2 regions of the Enterobacter sp. I4 genome follow, and region 1 is predicted to be linked to the other one. Evidence: predicted binding sites of a transcription regulator. Region 1 holds the regulator's gene; the other holds the start of a gene.
What was found. The regulator sigma-54, encoded in region 1, starts transcription at its own class of promoters, with help from an activator protein. The targets are predictions, from matches to a motif close to GTTGGCACANNTTTCGCTNT.
Positions count from the first base shown of each region.

Region 2: MOQ06_RS21950 (amino acid ABC transporter substrate-binding protein) is a predicted target of sigma-54. The motif match lies at 3,312-3,331, and genes of this name have one in related genera.

Region 1 covers NZ_JALBUO010000001.1:288,245-295,647, reverse strand. The annotation lists gene MOQ06_RS01380 (calcium/sodium antiporter) at 1-766, shown strand, start outside; gene kdsD (arabinose-5-phosphate isomerase KdsD) at 780-1,766, shown strand; gene kdsC (3-deoxy-manno-octulosonate-8-phosphatase KdsC) at 1,781-2,347, shown strand; gene lptC (LPS export ABC transporter periplasmic protein LptC) at 2,344-2,919, shown strand; gene lptA (lipopolysaccharide ABC transporter substrate-binding protein LptA) at 2,888-3,442, shown strand; gene lptB (LPS export ABC transporter ATP-binding protein) at 3,449-4,174, shown strand; gene rpoN (RNA polymerase factor sigma-54) at 4,222-5,655, shown strand; gene hpf (ribosome hibernation promoting factor) at 5,678-5,965, shown strand; gene ptsN (PTS IIA-like nitrogen regulatory protein PtsN) at 6,048-6,539, shown strand; gene rapZ (RNase adapter RapZ) at 6,585-7,403, shown strand, end outside.
Region 2 covers NZ_JALBUO010000003.1:562,168-569,570, forward strand. The annotation lists gene MOQ06_RS21930 (PhoH family protein) at 1-237, shown strand, start outside; gene ybeY (rRNA maturation RNase YbeY) at 234-701, shown strand; gene corC (CNNM family magnesium/cobalt transport protein CorC) at 786-1,664, shown strand; gene lnt (apolipoprotein N-acyltransferase) at 1,670-3,208, shown strand; gene MOQ06_RS21950 (amino acid ABC transporter substrate-binding protein) at 3,604-4,509, shown strand; gene gltJ (glutamate/aspartate ABC transporter permease GltJ) at 4,665-5,405, shown strand; gene gltK (glutamate/aspartate ABC transporter permease GltK) at 5,405-6,079, shown strand; gene MOQ06_RS21965 (amino acid ABC transporter ATP-binding protein) at 6,079-6,804, shown strand; gene rihA (pyrimidine-specific ribonucleoside hydrolase RihA) at 6,925-7,403, shown strand, end outside.

The DNA of each region.
Region 1 (7,403 bases):
TACCGCGATTGGCTCTAACATCGTCAATATATTACTGATTTTAGGCTTAGCCGCATTACTCCATCCATTTCGCGTGCATTCTGATGTTTTGCGCCGCGAATTGCCGCTAATGTTGGTCGTCAGTCTGCTGGCAGGCTGCGTGCTTTACGACGGGGTACTGAGCGTCGGAGACGGTATATTCCTTCTCGCCCTGGCCGGGATCTGGTTACTTTATAGCGTTAAAATCGCTCGCCTGGCGGAAAAACAGGGCAACGATAGCCTCACGCGTGAGCATCTCGCCGAGCTGCCCCAGGAGGGCACCTTACCCGTCGCCCTGCTGTGGCTGGGCGTGGCGCTGATCATCATGCCAATGGCCACGCGGATGGTCGTCGACAACGCGACGGTGCTGGCGAACGCGTTTGCGATGAGCGAACTGACAATCGGTCTGACGGTGATTGCCATCGGCACCAGCCTGCCCGAGCTGGCCACCGCCATCGCCGGAGCGCGTAAAGGGGAAGATGATATCGCCATCGGCAATATTATCGGCTCGAATATTTTCAATATCGCGATCGTGACGGGGCTGCCGGCGCTAATCTCGCCGGGGCCGTTTAACCCGATGGTCTTCACGCGCGATTACGGTGTGATGCTGCTGGTCAGCGTAATTTTCGCCCTGCTCTGCTGGCGGCGAAAAGAGCAGATTGGCAAGGGCGCAGGCGCGCTGCTGACGGGTGGATTTATCGTATGGATGGCGATGCTTTACTGGCTCTCGCCTCTTCTCTCTGGGTAAACGGAAACGCATTATGTCGCAAATAGAATTGCAGCCGGGTTTTGACTTTCAGAAAGCAGGCAAAGACGTTCTGGAGATTGAACGTGAAGGTCTGGCGCAGTTAGATCAGTACATTAATCAGGATTTTAGTCTGGCCTGTGAGAAGATGTTCTACTGTGCCGGTAAAGTCGTGGTGATGGGGATGGGTAAGTCCGGCCATATTGGGCGCAAGATGGCGGCGACGTTTGCCAGTACCGGCACCTCGTCATTCTTCGTGCACCCGGGTGAGGCGGCGCACGGTGACCTCGGCATGGTTACGCCGCAGGACGTGGTTATCGCCCTGTCCAACTCCGGGGAATCGAATGAAATCCTGGCGCTGATCCCGGTGCTCAAGCGCCTTCAGGTGCCGCTGATTTGCATGACCAGCCGCCCGGAAAGCAGCATGGCCCGCGCGGCGGATATCCACCTTTGCGTGAAGGTGCCTAAAGAAGCGTGTCCGCTGGGGCTGGCGCCTACCTCCAGTACGACCGCCGCGCTGGTGATGGGCGATGCCCTTGCCGTTGCGCTGCTGGAAGCCCGGGGCTTCACGCCAGAAGATTTCGCCCTTTCTCACCCTGGCGGCGCGCTCGGGCGCAAACTGCTGCTGCGGGTTAACGATATTATGCACACCGGCGATGAAATCCCGCACGTCAGCAAAGAGGCCTCTCTGCGCGATGCGTTACTGGAGATCACCCGTAAAAATCTGGGCATGACGGTAATCTGCGACGATCTGATGAAGATTCAGGGCATCTTCACCGACGGTGACCTGCGCCGGGTGTTCGATATGGGAGTGGATGTCCGCACGCTGGGCATCGCTGATGTGATGACGCCTGGCGGGATCCGCGTCCGTCCGGGCACGCTGGCGGTAGATGTGCTGAACCTGATGCAGTCCCGCCATATTACCTCAGTGATGGTTGCCGATGGCGACCAACTGCTGGGTGTGGTACATATGCATGATCTGCTGCGCGCAGGCGTAGTGTAATGAAGGATAAGACAATGAGTAATGCGGGTGCATCCCTTGCAACCTGTTATGGCCCGGTGAGCGCCCACATGATGGCAAAGGCGGAAAATATCCGTCTGCTGATCCTTGATGTGGACGGCGTGCTCTCCGACGGTCTGATTTATATGGGCAATAACGGCGAAGAGCTGAAAGCCTTTAACGTTCGTGACGGTTACGGTATCCGCTGTGCGCTCACCTCCGGCATTGACGTGGCGATCATCACCGGGCGGAAGGCTAAACTGGTAGAGGATCGGTGTGAAACGCTGGGCATTACTCATCTCTATCAGGGGCAATCTGATAAGATGGTTGCCTTCCGGGACCTGCTGGGAAAACTGGCTATTGCGCCAGAGAATGTGGCGTACGTCGGGGATGATTTGATTGACTGGCCGGTAATGGCGGAGGTCGGTCTGAGCATCGCCGTGGCTGACGCGCACCCGTTGCTGATCCCGCGTGCTGATTATGTTACCCATATTCAGGGTGGCCGTGGTGCCGTCCGTGAAGTCTGCGATCTGCTTCTGCTGGCGCAGGGCAAGCTTGATGAGGCGAAAGGGCAATCGATATGAGTAAAACCAGACGTTGGGTTATCATTCTGCTTTCGCTTGCCGTCCTGATACTGATTGGCGTGAACCTCGCCGACCGCGATGATGCGCAAACGGACGTGGTCAACACGAGTGACCCTACCTACAAAAGCGATCACAGCGATACCGTGGTCTATAGCCCCGAAGGCGCGCTGAACTATCGCCTGATTGCTCAGCATGTAGAATATTTTTCAGATGACGGCACCTCGTGGTTTACCCAGCCGGTCCTGACCACCTTTGATACGGACAAAGTGCCGACGTGGTCAATCAAGTCTGACCGGGCAAAACTGACGAATGACCGTATGCTCTATCTGTATGGTCACGTTGAAGTCAACGCCCTGACTGCGGACGCTCAGTTGCGCAAAATTACGACGGATAACGCCCAGATCAACCTGGTCACCCAGGATGTCACGTCGCAGGATTTAGTCACCCTGTATGGCACAACATTTAATTCCAGCGGTCTAAGAATGCGCGGGAACTTACGCAGCAAAAACGCCGAGCTGATTGAAAAGGTTAGAACCTCCTATGAAATTCAAAACAAACAAACTCAGCCTTAAAGTTGTTATCGCCAGCGCGCTGCTGGCGGCCAGTCTTCCCGCGCTTGCTGTGACTGGCGACACCGAACAGCCGATTCATATTGAATCTGATACGCAGTCTCTGGATATGCAGGGTAACGTCGTCACCTTCACCGGCAACGTCGTTGTGACCCAGGGCACCATTAAAATCAATGCCGACAAAGTTGTCGTGACCCGTCCGGGCGGCGAGCAGGGCAAAGAAATTATTGATGGTTATGGTAATCCGGCCACCTTCTACCAGATGCAGGATAACGGCAAGCCGGTAAAAGGCCATGCCTCGCATATGCACTATGAGCTGGCGAAGGATCTGGTCATCCTCACCGGTAATGCTTACCTGGAACAGCTGGACAGCAATATCAAAGGCGACAAGATCACCTATCTGGTGAAAGAGCAGAAAATGCAGGCCTCCAGCGAGAAAGGCAAACGCGTCACCACCGTGCTTGTTCCTTCGCAGTTGCAGGACAAAAACAACGGTCAGGCTCCGGCACAGAAAAAGAGTAACTAATTCGCTATGGCAACATTAACTGCAAAAAACCTCGCGAAAGCGTATAAGGGCCGCCGCGTCGTCGAAGATGTCAGTCTGACCGTCAACTCCGGCGAAATTGTGGGTTTGCTTGGCCCTAACGGTGCGGGCAAGACCACCACCTTCTACATGGTGGTAGGCATTGTTCCGCGTGACGCCGGCAACATCATCATCGATGATGAAGACATCAGCCTGCTGCCGCTGCATGCCCGCGCGCGCCGCGGCATCGGCTATCTTCCTCAGGAAGCATCCATTTTCCGCCGCTTAAGCGTCTTCGATAACCTGATGGCCGTGTTGCAGATCCGTGACGATCTGACAAACGAGCAGCGCACTGACCGTGCGAACGAGCTGATGGAAGAGTTCCATATCGAACACCTGCGCGACAGCCTTGGTCAGGCGCTGTCTGGCGGTGAACGCCGTCGCGTCGAGATTGCGCGCGCCCTGGCAGCAAACCCGAAATTCATCCTGCTGGATGAACCTTTTGCGGGCGTTGACCCCATCTCCGTTATTGATATCAAACGCATCATTGAGCATCTGCGCGACAGCGGGCTTGGCGTACTGATCACGGACCACAACGTTCGTGAAACGCTGGCCGTCTGTGAACGCGCCTACATCGTGAGCCAGGGCCATCTGATTGCCCACGGTACGCCGCAGCAAATCCTCGAAGATGAGCATGTTAAGCGCGTGTACCTTGGGGAAGACTTCAGACTCTGATAGGGTAGAGGTTAAATCACGCCGAACCGGAGAAAAACGCGCTGAACATGAAGCAAGGTTTGCAATTAAGGCTCAGCCAGCAACTGGCAATGACGCCGCAGCTACAGCAGGCGATCCGTCTGTTGCAGTTGTCCACGTTAGAACTCCAGCAGGAGCTCCAGCAAGCGCTGGACAGCAATCCGCTGCTGGAGCAAACCGATCTTCATGACGAGGTAGATACCCAGCAAACGCAGGACACTGAAACGCTCGATACCGTCGACGCGCTCGAACAAAAAGAGATGCCGGACGAGCTGCCGCTGGACGCCAGCTGGGATGAAATCTACACCGCAGGCACTCCTTCCGGTACGCGTGCAGACTATCAGGACGATGAACTTCCGGTCTATCAGGGCGAAACCACCCAGTCACTTCAGGACTACCTGATGTGGCAGGTAGAGCTGACCCCTTTCTCCGATACCGATCGCGCGATTGCCACCTCGATTGTCGATGCCGTTGACGACACGGGCTATTTGACCGTGACGCTGGACGACATTCTGGAAAGCATCGGCGACGACGAGATTGAACTGGAAGAGATCGAAGCCGTTCTGAAACGCGTTCAGCGTTTCGACCCGATTGGCGTCGCCGCAAAAGATCTGCGCGACTGCCTTCTGATCCAGCTCTCGCAGTTTGCCAAAGAGACGCCGTGGATTGACGAAGCGCGGCTCATTATCAGCGATCATCTGGATCTGCTGGCGAATCACGACTTCCGCACGCTGATGCGCGTCACGCGCCTGAAAGAAGAGGTGCTGAAGGAAGCGGTGAACCTGATCCAGTCGCTCGATCCGCGTCCGGGGCAGTCGATTCAGACCAGCGAGCCGGAGTATGTCATTCCTGATGTGCTGGTGAGAAAACACAACGGCCGCTGGGTCGTTGAACTGAACTCCGACAGTATTCCTCGCCTGCAAATCAACCAGCAGTACGCCTCCATGTGCACCAGCGCGCGTAACGATGCCGATAATCAGTACATCCGCAGCAACCTGCAGGAAGCACGCTGGCTGATCAAGAGTCTGGAGAGCCGTAACGACACGCTGCTGCGCGTCAGCCGCTGTATTGTTGAACAACAGCAGGCCTTCTTTGAACAGGGCGAAGAGTTTATGAAACCGATGGTGCTGGCAGACATTGCCCAGGCCGTCGAGATGCATGAATCAACCATTTCCCGCGTGACCACGCAAAAGTATCTGCACAGTCCACGCGGCATTTTTGAGCTTAAGTATTTCTTCTCCAGCCACGTAAGTACCGAAGGCGGCGGCGAAGCCTCGTCAACGGCCATTCGCGCACTGGTGAAGAAGTTGATCGCCGCGGAGAACCCCGCGAAGCCACTAAGTGACAGTAAGTTAACCACCATGCTGTCCGATCAGGGTATCATGGTGGCACGTCGTACTGTCGCGAAGTATCGAGAGTCTTTATCCATTCCGCCGTCTAACCAGCGTAAACAACTGGTTTGACACAACCGATAAGGAAGACACTATGCAGCTCAATATCACCGGACACAACGTCGAGATTACTGAGGCTTTACGCGATTTTGTGAACGCGAAGTTCGCGAAACTTGAGCAGTATTTCGAGAGAATCAATCAGGTCTACGTTGTGTTGAAAGTGGAGAAAGTGACTCATATCTCGGATGCGACCCTGCACGTCAACGGAGGGGAACTCCATGCCAGTGCGGAAGGGCAAGACATGTACGCGGCTATCGACGGCTTGATTGATAAGCTTGCGCGACAGCTCAATAAACATAAAGATAAACTGAAACAACACTAATTGTCCGGGCAGTTAACGGGTGCAGGACGGCCTGTTGTGAAACACAACAGGCCATTTGTACGGTTAGCGCTTAGGTGAAATTATGATAAACAACGATTCCGCTCTTCAACTGAGCAACGTCCTTAACCAGGAATGTACCCGCAGTGGCGTTCACTGCCAGAGCAAAAAACGTGCGCTGGAAATTATCAGTGAACTGGCCGCAAAACAGCTGGGTCTGCCGCCGCAGATCGTCTTTGAAGCCATTCTGACCCGCGAAAAAATGGGCAGTACCGGCATCGGCAACGGCATTGCGATCCCGCATGGCAAGCTGGAAGAAGATACGCTGCGTGCCGTGGGCGTGTTTGTGCAACTGGAAACGCCGATTGCCTTCGACGCTATCGATAACCAGCCTGTCGATCTGCTCTTCGCGCTACTGGTTCCTGCCGATCAGACCAAAACCCACCTGCACACGCTGTCGCTGGTTGCCAAACGTCTGGCGGATAAAACCATTTGTCGCCGTCTGCGCTCCGCGCAAAGTGATGAGGAGCTCTATCAAATTATCACTGAAGCAGAAGGCAATCAGGATGAGGCATAATCGGGAGATGGCTTTCAGAACTGCTGCCCTGAGGAGAAACGGAATATGGTGCTGATGATCGTCAGCGGTCGTTCGGGGTCCGGAAAGTCCGTGGCCCTGCGCGCGCTGGAAGACATGGGTTTTTACTGCGTAGATAACCTACCGGTAGTGTTGTTACCTGACCTGGCGCGAACGCTTGCGGACAGACAAATCTCTGCCGCCGTCAGTATCGACGTTCGTAACATGCCGGAATCACCGGAGATCTTCGAGCAGGCGATGAACAACCTGCCGGATTATTTCTCGCCTCAGCTACTGTTCCTTGATGCTGACCGCAATACGTTGATCCGCCGCTACAGCGATACGCGTCGCTTGCACCCGCTTTCGAGTAAAAATCTGTCGCTGGAAAGCGCCATTGATAAAGAGAGCGACCTGCTGGAGCCGCTGCGCTCCCGCGCCGATTTGATTGTCGACACCTCTGAAATGTCCGTCCATGAACTGGCGGAAATGCTGCGTACCCGTTTACTCGGCAAGCGCGAGCGCGAACTGACGATGGTGTTTGAATCCTTCGGCTTTAAGCACGGTATTCCTATCGATGCGGATTACGTTTTCGACGTGCGTTTCCTGCCGAACCCACACTGGGATCCAAAACTGCGTCCAATGACCGGTCTGGATAAACCCGTGGCGGCGTTCCTTGACCGACACACAGAAGTACACAATTTTATCTACCAGACGCGAAGCTACCTTGAGCTATGGTTACCTATGCTGGAAACAAACAATCGCAGCTACCTGACGGTGGCGATTGGCTGTACCGGCGGTAAACATCGTTCGGTGTACATTGCCGAACAGCTGGCCGATTACTTCCGCTCGCGCGGGAAGAACGTCCAG
Region 2 (7,403 bases), on a different contig from region 1:
GTCACCCAGATTGACCTGCCGCGCAGCACCAAATCGGGTTTGCGTCATGCCATCGAAGTGCTGGCCGAGGTGGACGAAATCAGCTTTAACTTCTTCCACAGCGAAGACGTGGTACGCCACCCGGTGGTCGCGCGTATCGTTAACGCTTATGAGGCCTGGGAAGAGGCCGATCAGAAGCGCAGGGCCGAGCTGGCCGCAGAACGTAAGCGCGAAGCGCAGGAGCATGAACAGAAATGAGTCAGGTGATCCTCGATTTACAGCTGGCCTGTGAAGATAATTCCGGCATGCCGGAAGAGGCACAGTTTCAGAAATGGCTGGATGCCGTTATCCCCCAGTTTCAGGAAGAATCGGAAGTCACGATTCGCCTGGTGGATGAAGCGGAAAGCCACGAGCTTAACCTGACCTATCGCGGGAAAGATAAACCGACCAACGTGCTCTCTTTCCCGTTCGAAGCTCCTCCGGGCATCGAGATGCCATTGCTGGGCGATCTGATCATCTGCCGTCAGGTGGTTGAGCAGGAAGCCAAAGAGCAGCAAAAGCCGCTGGAGGCGCACTGGGCACACATGGTCGTGCACGGTAGCCTGCATCTTCTGGGTTACGACCATATTGAAGATGACGAAGCGGAAGAGATGGAATCCCTCGAGACAGAGATAATGCTTGCTCTGGGCTATGAGGATCCGTACATTGCCGAGAAAGAATAGTCAGTCACTGACTACCATGCCGCCGCGCAGGGATAGAGCGCGGCGGTTAACGTTGAACTAACAAGAGAACCCTTTACAAACGCCATGAGCGACGACAATTCACACAGTAGCGACACGACAACCACTAAAAAGGGATTTTTCTCCCTCATTCTGAACCAGCTTTTCCACGGCGAACCGAAAAACCGTGATGAACTGCTGGAGCTGATTCGTGATTCCGGGCAAAACGACCTTATCGACGAAGATACGCGCGAAATGCTCGAAGGGGTCATGGACATCGCCGACCAGCGCGTCCGCGACATTATGATCCCCCGCTCGCAGATGATTACCCTGAAACGCAACCAGACGCTGGACGAGTGCCTCGATGTAATCATCGAATCGGCCCACTCGCGCTTCCCGGTCATCAGCGAAGACAAAGATCACATTGAAGGGGTTTTGATGGCGAAAGATCTGCTGCCGTTTATGCGCAGCGATGCCGAAGCCTTCAGTATGGAAAAAGTGTTACGCCCGGCGGTGGTTGTGCCGGAAAGTAAACGTGTGGATCGGATGCTGAAGGAGTTCCGCTCCCAGCGCTACCACATGGCGATTGTGATTGATGAATTTGGTGGCGTTTCCGGTCTGGTCACGATTGAAGACATCCTTGAGCTGATCGTTGGCGAAATCGAAGACGAGTATGACGAAGAAGAGGATATCGACTTCCGTCAGCTGAGCCGCCACACCTGGACCGTGCGCGCGCTGGCCTCTATTGAGGACTTCAACGACACCTTTGGCACCAGCTTCAGCGATGAAGAGGTGGACACCATTGGTGGTCTGGTGATGCAGGCCTTCGGCCATCTTCCGGCCCGCGGTGAAACCGTCGACATCGATGGTTACCAGTTTAAGGTCGCCATGGCCGACAGCCGACGTATTATTCAGGTCCACGTCAGAATGCCGGACGACTCACCGGTGCCAAAACTGGAAGATTAATGTAAATGGCATTTGCCCCATTATTTGAACGCCAGCGCGTCCGTTTGCTGCTGGCGCTATTACTCGGAGCCAGCGGTACGCTGGCTTTTTCTCCTTACGATATCTGGCCGGCCGCCCTTCTCTCGCTGATGGGGCTACAGGGTCTGACCCTGAACCGTCGTCCGGTACAGGCCGCCGCCATCGGCTACTTCTGGGGCCTGGGGCTGTTTGGCTCTGGTATTAACTGGGTCTACGTCAGTATCGCGCAGTTTGGCGGCATGCCGGGGCCGGTTAACGTCTTCCTGGTTGTGCTGCTCGCCGCGTATCTCTCGCTCTACACCGGCCTGTTCGCGGGGATCCTGTCCCGGCTGTGGCCAAAAACGACCTGGCTGCGCGTGGCGATAGCCGCTCCCGTTGTCTGGCAAATCACCGAGTTTCTGCGCGGCTGGGTACTCACCGGCTTCCCGTGGCTACAGTTCGGCTACAGCCAGATAGACGGCCCGCTGAAAGGCCTGGCCCCGGTCATGGGCGTGGAGGCGATTAACTTTCTGCTGATGGTGGTCAGCGGCCTGCTGGTGCTGGCGCTGGCTACGCGCAGCTGGAAACCGCTGGCAGCCGGGCTAATCCTCTTTGCCCTGCCCTTCCCGCTGCGTTATATCCAGTGGTTCACGCTGGAGCCCGCCCGCGCCACGCAGGTTTCTCTGGTGCAGGGCGATATCCCGCAGTCAATGAAATGGGACGAGAATCAGCTGCTGAACACGCTGAAAATCTACGCTAACGCCACCGAACAGGTGATGGGCAAATCGCAGCTCATCATCTGGCCCGAGTCCGCAATCCCCGACCTGGAGATCAACCAGCAGCCCTTCCTGAAGATGATGGACGATTTGCTGCGCGCACGCGGCAGTACCCTGATTACCGGCATCGTGGACGCGCGTCTGAACCAGCAGAACCGCTACGACACCTACAACACCATCATCACCCTCGGTAAGGACAGCGAATACAGCTATACCTCCACCAATCGCTACAACAAGAACCACCTTGTACCGTTTGGCGAGTTTGTTCCGCTGGAGTCGATACTGCGCCCGCTGGCACCGTTCTTCGATCTGCCGATGTCCTCGTTCAGCCGTGGCCCTTACGTTCAGCCGCAGCTGCACGCGCACGGTTTTGCCCTGACGGCCGCCATTTGCTACGAGATTATCCTCGGCGAGCAGGTGCGCGATAACTTCCGCCCGGATACCGACTACCTGCTGACCATCTCGAACGATGCGTGGTTCGGCAAGTCGATTGGCCCGTGGCAGCATTTCCAGATGGCGCGAATGCGTTCCCTGGAGCTGGCGCGTCCGCTGCTGCGCAGCACCAATAACGGCATCACCGCCGTGATTGGCCCGCAGGGCGAAATCCAGGCCATGATCCCGCAGTTCACCCGTGAAGTACTGACCACTAAGGTCACGCCTGCCACGGGCCTGACGCCGTACGCCCGTACCGGCAACTGGCCACTGTGGATCCTGACCGCGCTGTTCGGTTTTGCCGCGGTGCTGATGAGTCTGCGTCAGCATCGTAAATAACCCCTCACCCTAGCCCTCTCCCCCTGGGAGAGGGAAGAGTCCACGCACAGTTTCACCATCCAGCTCCGCCTTTTCCCCTCTCCCTTCCAGGGAGAGGGGCGATTCTGGCACGCCTATTGCTTTAATTAATCACGCACACGCTGTCTGGCTTAACGTGCAACCCTGTTGCACCAGCAACGATCGTCGGTAGCACCGAAACGGTGCAACGAGAGATTATTGCCTCTGAATGGTGCGGCGCGCTTCGCAAAAATAAACAATAACGCAGCAAAATCTTTACATTAAGCCAGACTAAATGTTAACAAGCTTGCATAACACTGCACTCGCATTGCGCGAGATATAACAACATCACAATGGGTATCAAAGCGTCACTGGCGCTGATAAGAAAGGAGTTGGGTATGCAATTACGTAAACTGGCCACAGCAATGCTGGTTATGGGAATGTCCGCGGGCGTCGTTCACGCTGAAGACGCTCCGGCAGCAGGAAGCACCCTCGACAAGATTGCCAAAAACGGCGTGATCGTGGTCGGCCACCGTGAATCTTCTGTCCCGTTCTCTTACTACGACAACACGCAAAAAGTCGTGGGCTATTCACAGGACTACTCCAACGCCATCGTTGAAGCTGTGAAGAAAAAGCTGAACAAACCTGACCTGCAGGTGAAGCTGATCCCCATCACTTCACAGAACCGTATTCCCCTGCTGCAAAACGGCACATTTGATTTCGAGTGTGGCTCCACCACCAACAACCTTGAGCGCCAGAAGCAGGCTGCCTTCTCCGACACCATTTTCGTTGTGGGCACCCGCCTGCTGACCAAAAAAGGCGGCGACATCAAAGATTTCGCTGATCTGAAAGGTAAAGCGGTTGTCGTGACCTCCGGTACCACGTCCGAAGTGCTGCTGCACAAGCTGAACGACGAGAAGAAAATGGACATGCGCATCATCAGCGCGAAAGACCATGGCGACTCCTTCCGTACGCTGGAAAGCGGCCGTGCCGTCGCGTTTATGATGGATGACGCGCTGCTGGCGGGCGAGCGCGCGAAGGCGAAAAAACCAGACAACTGGGAGATCGTAGGTACCGCGCAGTCGAAAGAAGCGTACGGCTGTATGCTGCGTAAAGGCGACGCGGACTTCAAGAAACTGATCGACGACACCATCGCTCAGGCGCAAACCTCTGGCGAAGCAGCCAAATGGTTCGACAAGTGGTTCAAAAACCCGATTCCACCAAAAAACCTGAACATGAACTTTGAACTGTCTGACGACATGAAGGCGCTGTTCAAATCACCAAACGACAAAGCTCTTAACTAATTAGAACGACAGGGGCGGGATCTCCTGCCCTCTCGATTGTCGGGAAGCATGGACAGACTATACGTTGAGTGGTCGTTCCCCACTCAGCGCAAAAATTGAGCTTCTCACCAATCTTCGAGGGTAGCGCTGCTACCCTCTTTTTTCTGGAGTTTACTATGTCAATTGACTGGAACTGGGGCATCTTCCTGCAACAGGCCCCGTTCGGCAACACCACCTATCTTGGCTGGCTGTGGAGCGGCTTTCAGGTTACCGTTGCGTTATCGATAACGGCGTGGATCATCGCGTTTTTTGTCGGTTCGCTGTTCGGCATTCTGCGTACCGTACCTAACCGTTTTCTCTCTTCGATTGGCACGCTGTATGTGGAACTGTTCCGTAACGTTCCGCTGATCGTGCAGTTCTTTACCTGGTATCTGGTGATCCCGGAACTGCTGCCGGAAGATCTCGGCATGTGGTTCAAGGCAGAACTGGATCCTAACGTACAATTCTTTGTCTCCTCCATGCTGTGTCTGGGGCTGTTCACCGCCGCGCGCGTCTGCGAGCAGGTGCGTGCCGCCATTCAGTCGCTGCCTCGCGGACAAAAGAATGCGGCGCTGGCGATGGGGCTGACCCTGCCACAAGCCTACCGTTACGTTCTCCTGCCTAACGCCTACCGCGTCATCGTTCCGCCAATGACCTCTGAGATGATGAACCTGGTGAAAAACTCGGCCATCGCCTCGACCATTGGTCTGGTCGATATGGCGGCGCAGGCTGGCAAGCTGCTGGACTACTCCGCTCACGCGTGGGAATCCTTTACGGCGATTACGCTCGCGTATGTTCTGATTAACGCTTTCATCATGCTGGTGATGAACCTGGTTGAACGCAAAGTACGCCTGCCGGGCAACCTGGGGGGCAAATAATGTACGAATTTGACTGGAGTTCTATTGTTCCCTCCATGCCCTATCTGCTGGACGGGCTGGCAATCACCTTAAAGATCACCGTCATTGCGGTTATCGTGGGTATTGTGTGGGGCACCCTGCTGGCGGTGATGCGCCTGTCGAGCTTTAAGCCGTTCGCCTGGTTTGCCACGGCTTACGTTAACGTGTTCCGCTCTATCCCGCTGGTGATGGTGCTGCTGTGGTTTTACCTGATTGTTCCCGGCTTTTTACAGAACGTGCTGGGGCTGTCGCCTAAAACCGACATCCGCCTGATCTCCGCCATGGTGGCGTTTTCCATGTTTGAAGCCGCCTACTACTCCGAGATCATTCGTGCGGGTATTCAGAGCATCTCGCGCGGGCAGTCGAGCGCTGCGCTGGCGCTCGGGATGACGCACTGGCAGTCCATGAAGCTCATAATTCTGCCGCAGGCGTTTCGCGCCATGGTTCCGCTGCTGCTGACGCAGGGCATCGTACTGTTCCAGGATACCTCTCTGGTTTACGTGCTGAGCCTGGCAGACTTCTTCCGTACCGCCTCCACCATTGGCGAACGTGACGGAACGCAGGTTGAGATGATCCTCTTCGCGGGCGGGGTCTATTTTGTGATTAGTTTAAGCGCATCGCTGTTGGTCAGCTGGCTGAAGAAAAGGACGGTATAATGATTTCCCTGAAAAATGTTTCTAAATGGTATGGGCACTTTCAGGTGCTGACCGACTGCTCAACGGAAGTAAAAAAAGGCGATGTGGTGGTCGTATGCGGTCCGTCCGGTTCCGGTAAGTCCACGCTGATCAAAACCGTTAACGGTCTGGAACCCGTACAGCAGGGCGAAATTGTCGTTAACGGCACCAAAGTTAATGACAGGAAAACCAACCTTGCCCAGCTTCGCTCCCACGTTGGGATGGTGTTCCAGCATTTTGAGCTGTTCCCGCACCTTTCCATCATTGAGAACCTGACGCTGGCGCAGGTAAAAGTGCTGAAGCGCGATAAAAAAGCGGCGCGAGAAAAGGGGCTGAAGCTGCTGGAACGCGTTGGCCTTTCTGCGCATGCGGATAAATTCCCGGCTCAGCTTTCCGGCGGCCAGCAGCAGCGCGTGGCTATCGCGCGCGCGCTGTGCATGGATCCGGTGGCAATGCTGTTCGATGAACCTACCTCCGCGCTCGATCCTGAGATGATCAACGAAGTGCTGGACGTGATGGTGGAGCTGGCGCACGAAGGGATGACCATGATGGTGGTGACCCACGAAATGGGCTTCGCCCGGAAAGTGGCTAACCGCGTCATCTTTATGGATGAAGGTAAAATTGTTGAAGACTCACCGAAAGAAGAGTTCTTCGCAAACCCGAAATCCGAACGCGCGAAAGACTTCCTCGCCAAAATCCTGCATTAATCCTCTCAGTGCGCAATCCGCGGATTGCGCACTGCCTCACGCTTTCACGTTCTTGTTCTCGTCGGCGTCACGGGGCAGCGTTAACCTTGTCACAAAATAACGCTACGTACGGAGAACGCCATGGCACAGCCTATTATTCTCGACTGCGATCCGGGTCATGATGACGCGATTGCACTCGTCCTCGCTCTTGCCTCCCCTGAACTTGAAGTCAAAGCCGTCACCTCGTCCGCCGGGAACCAGACGCCGGATAAAACCCTGCGCAACGTGCTGCGCATGCTGACGCTGTTGAAACGTACCGATATCCCTGTCGCCGGCGGCGCTGTTAAGCCGCTGATGCGCGATCTCATCATTGCGGACAACGTTCACGGGGAGAGTGGCCTGGATGGCCCGGCGCTGCCGGAGCCGGGCTTTACGCCACAACGCTGCACCGCCGTGGAGCTGATGGCAAAGGTGCTGCGTGAAAGCGCCGAGCCCGTAACGCTGGTCGCCACCGGCCCGCAGACGAACGTGGCCCTGCTGCTCAACAGCCATCCTGAACTGCACGGCAAAATCGCCCGGATCGTCATGATGGGCGGCGCGATGGGGCTGGGAAACTGGAC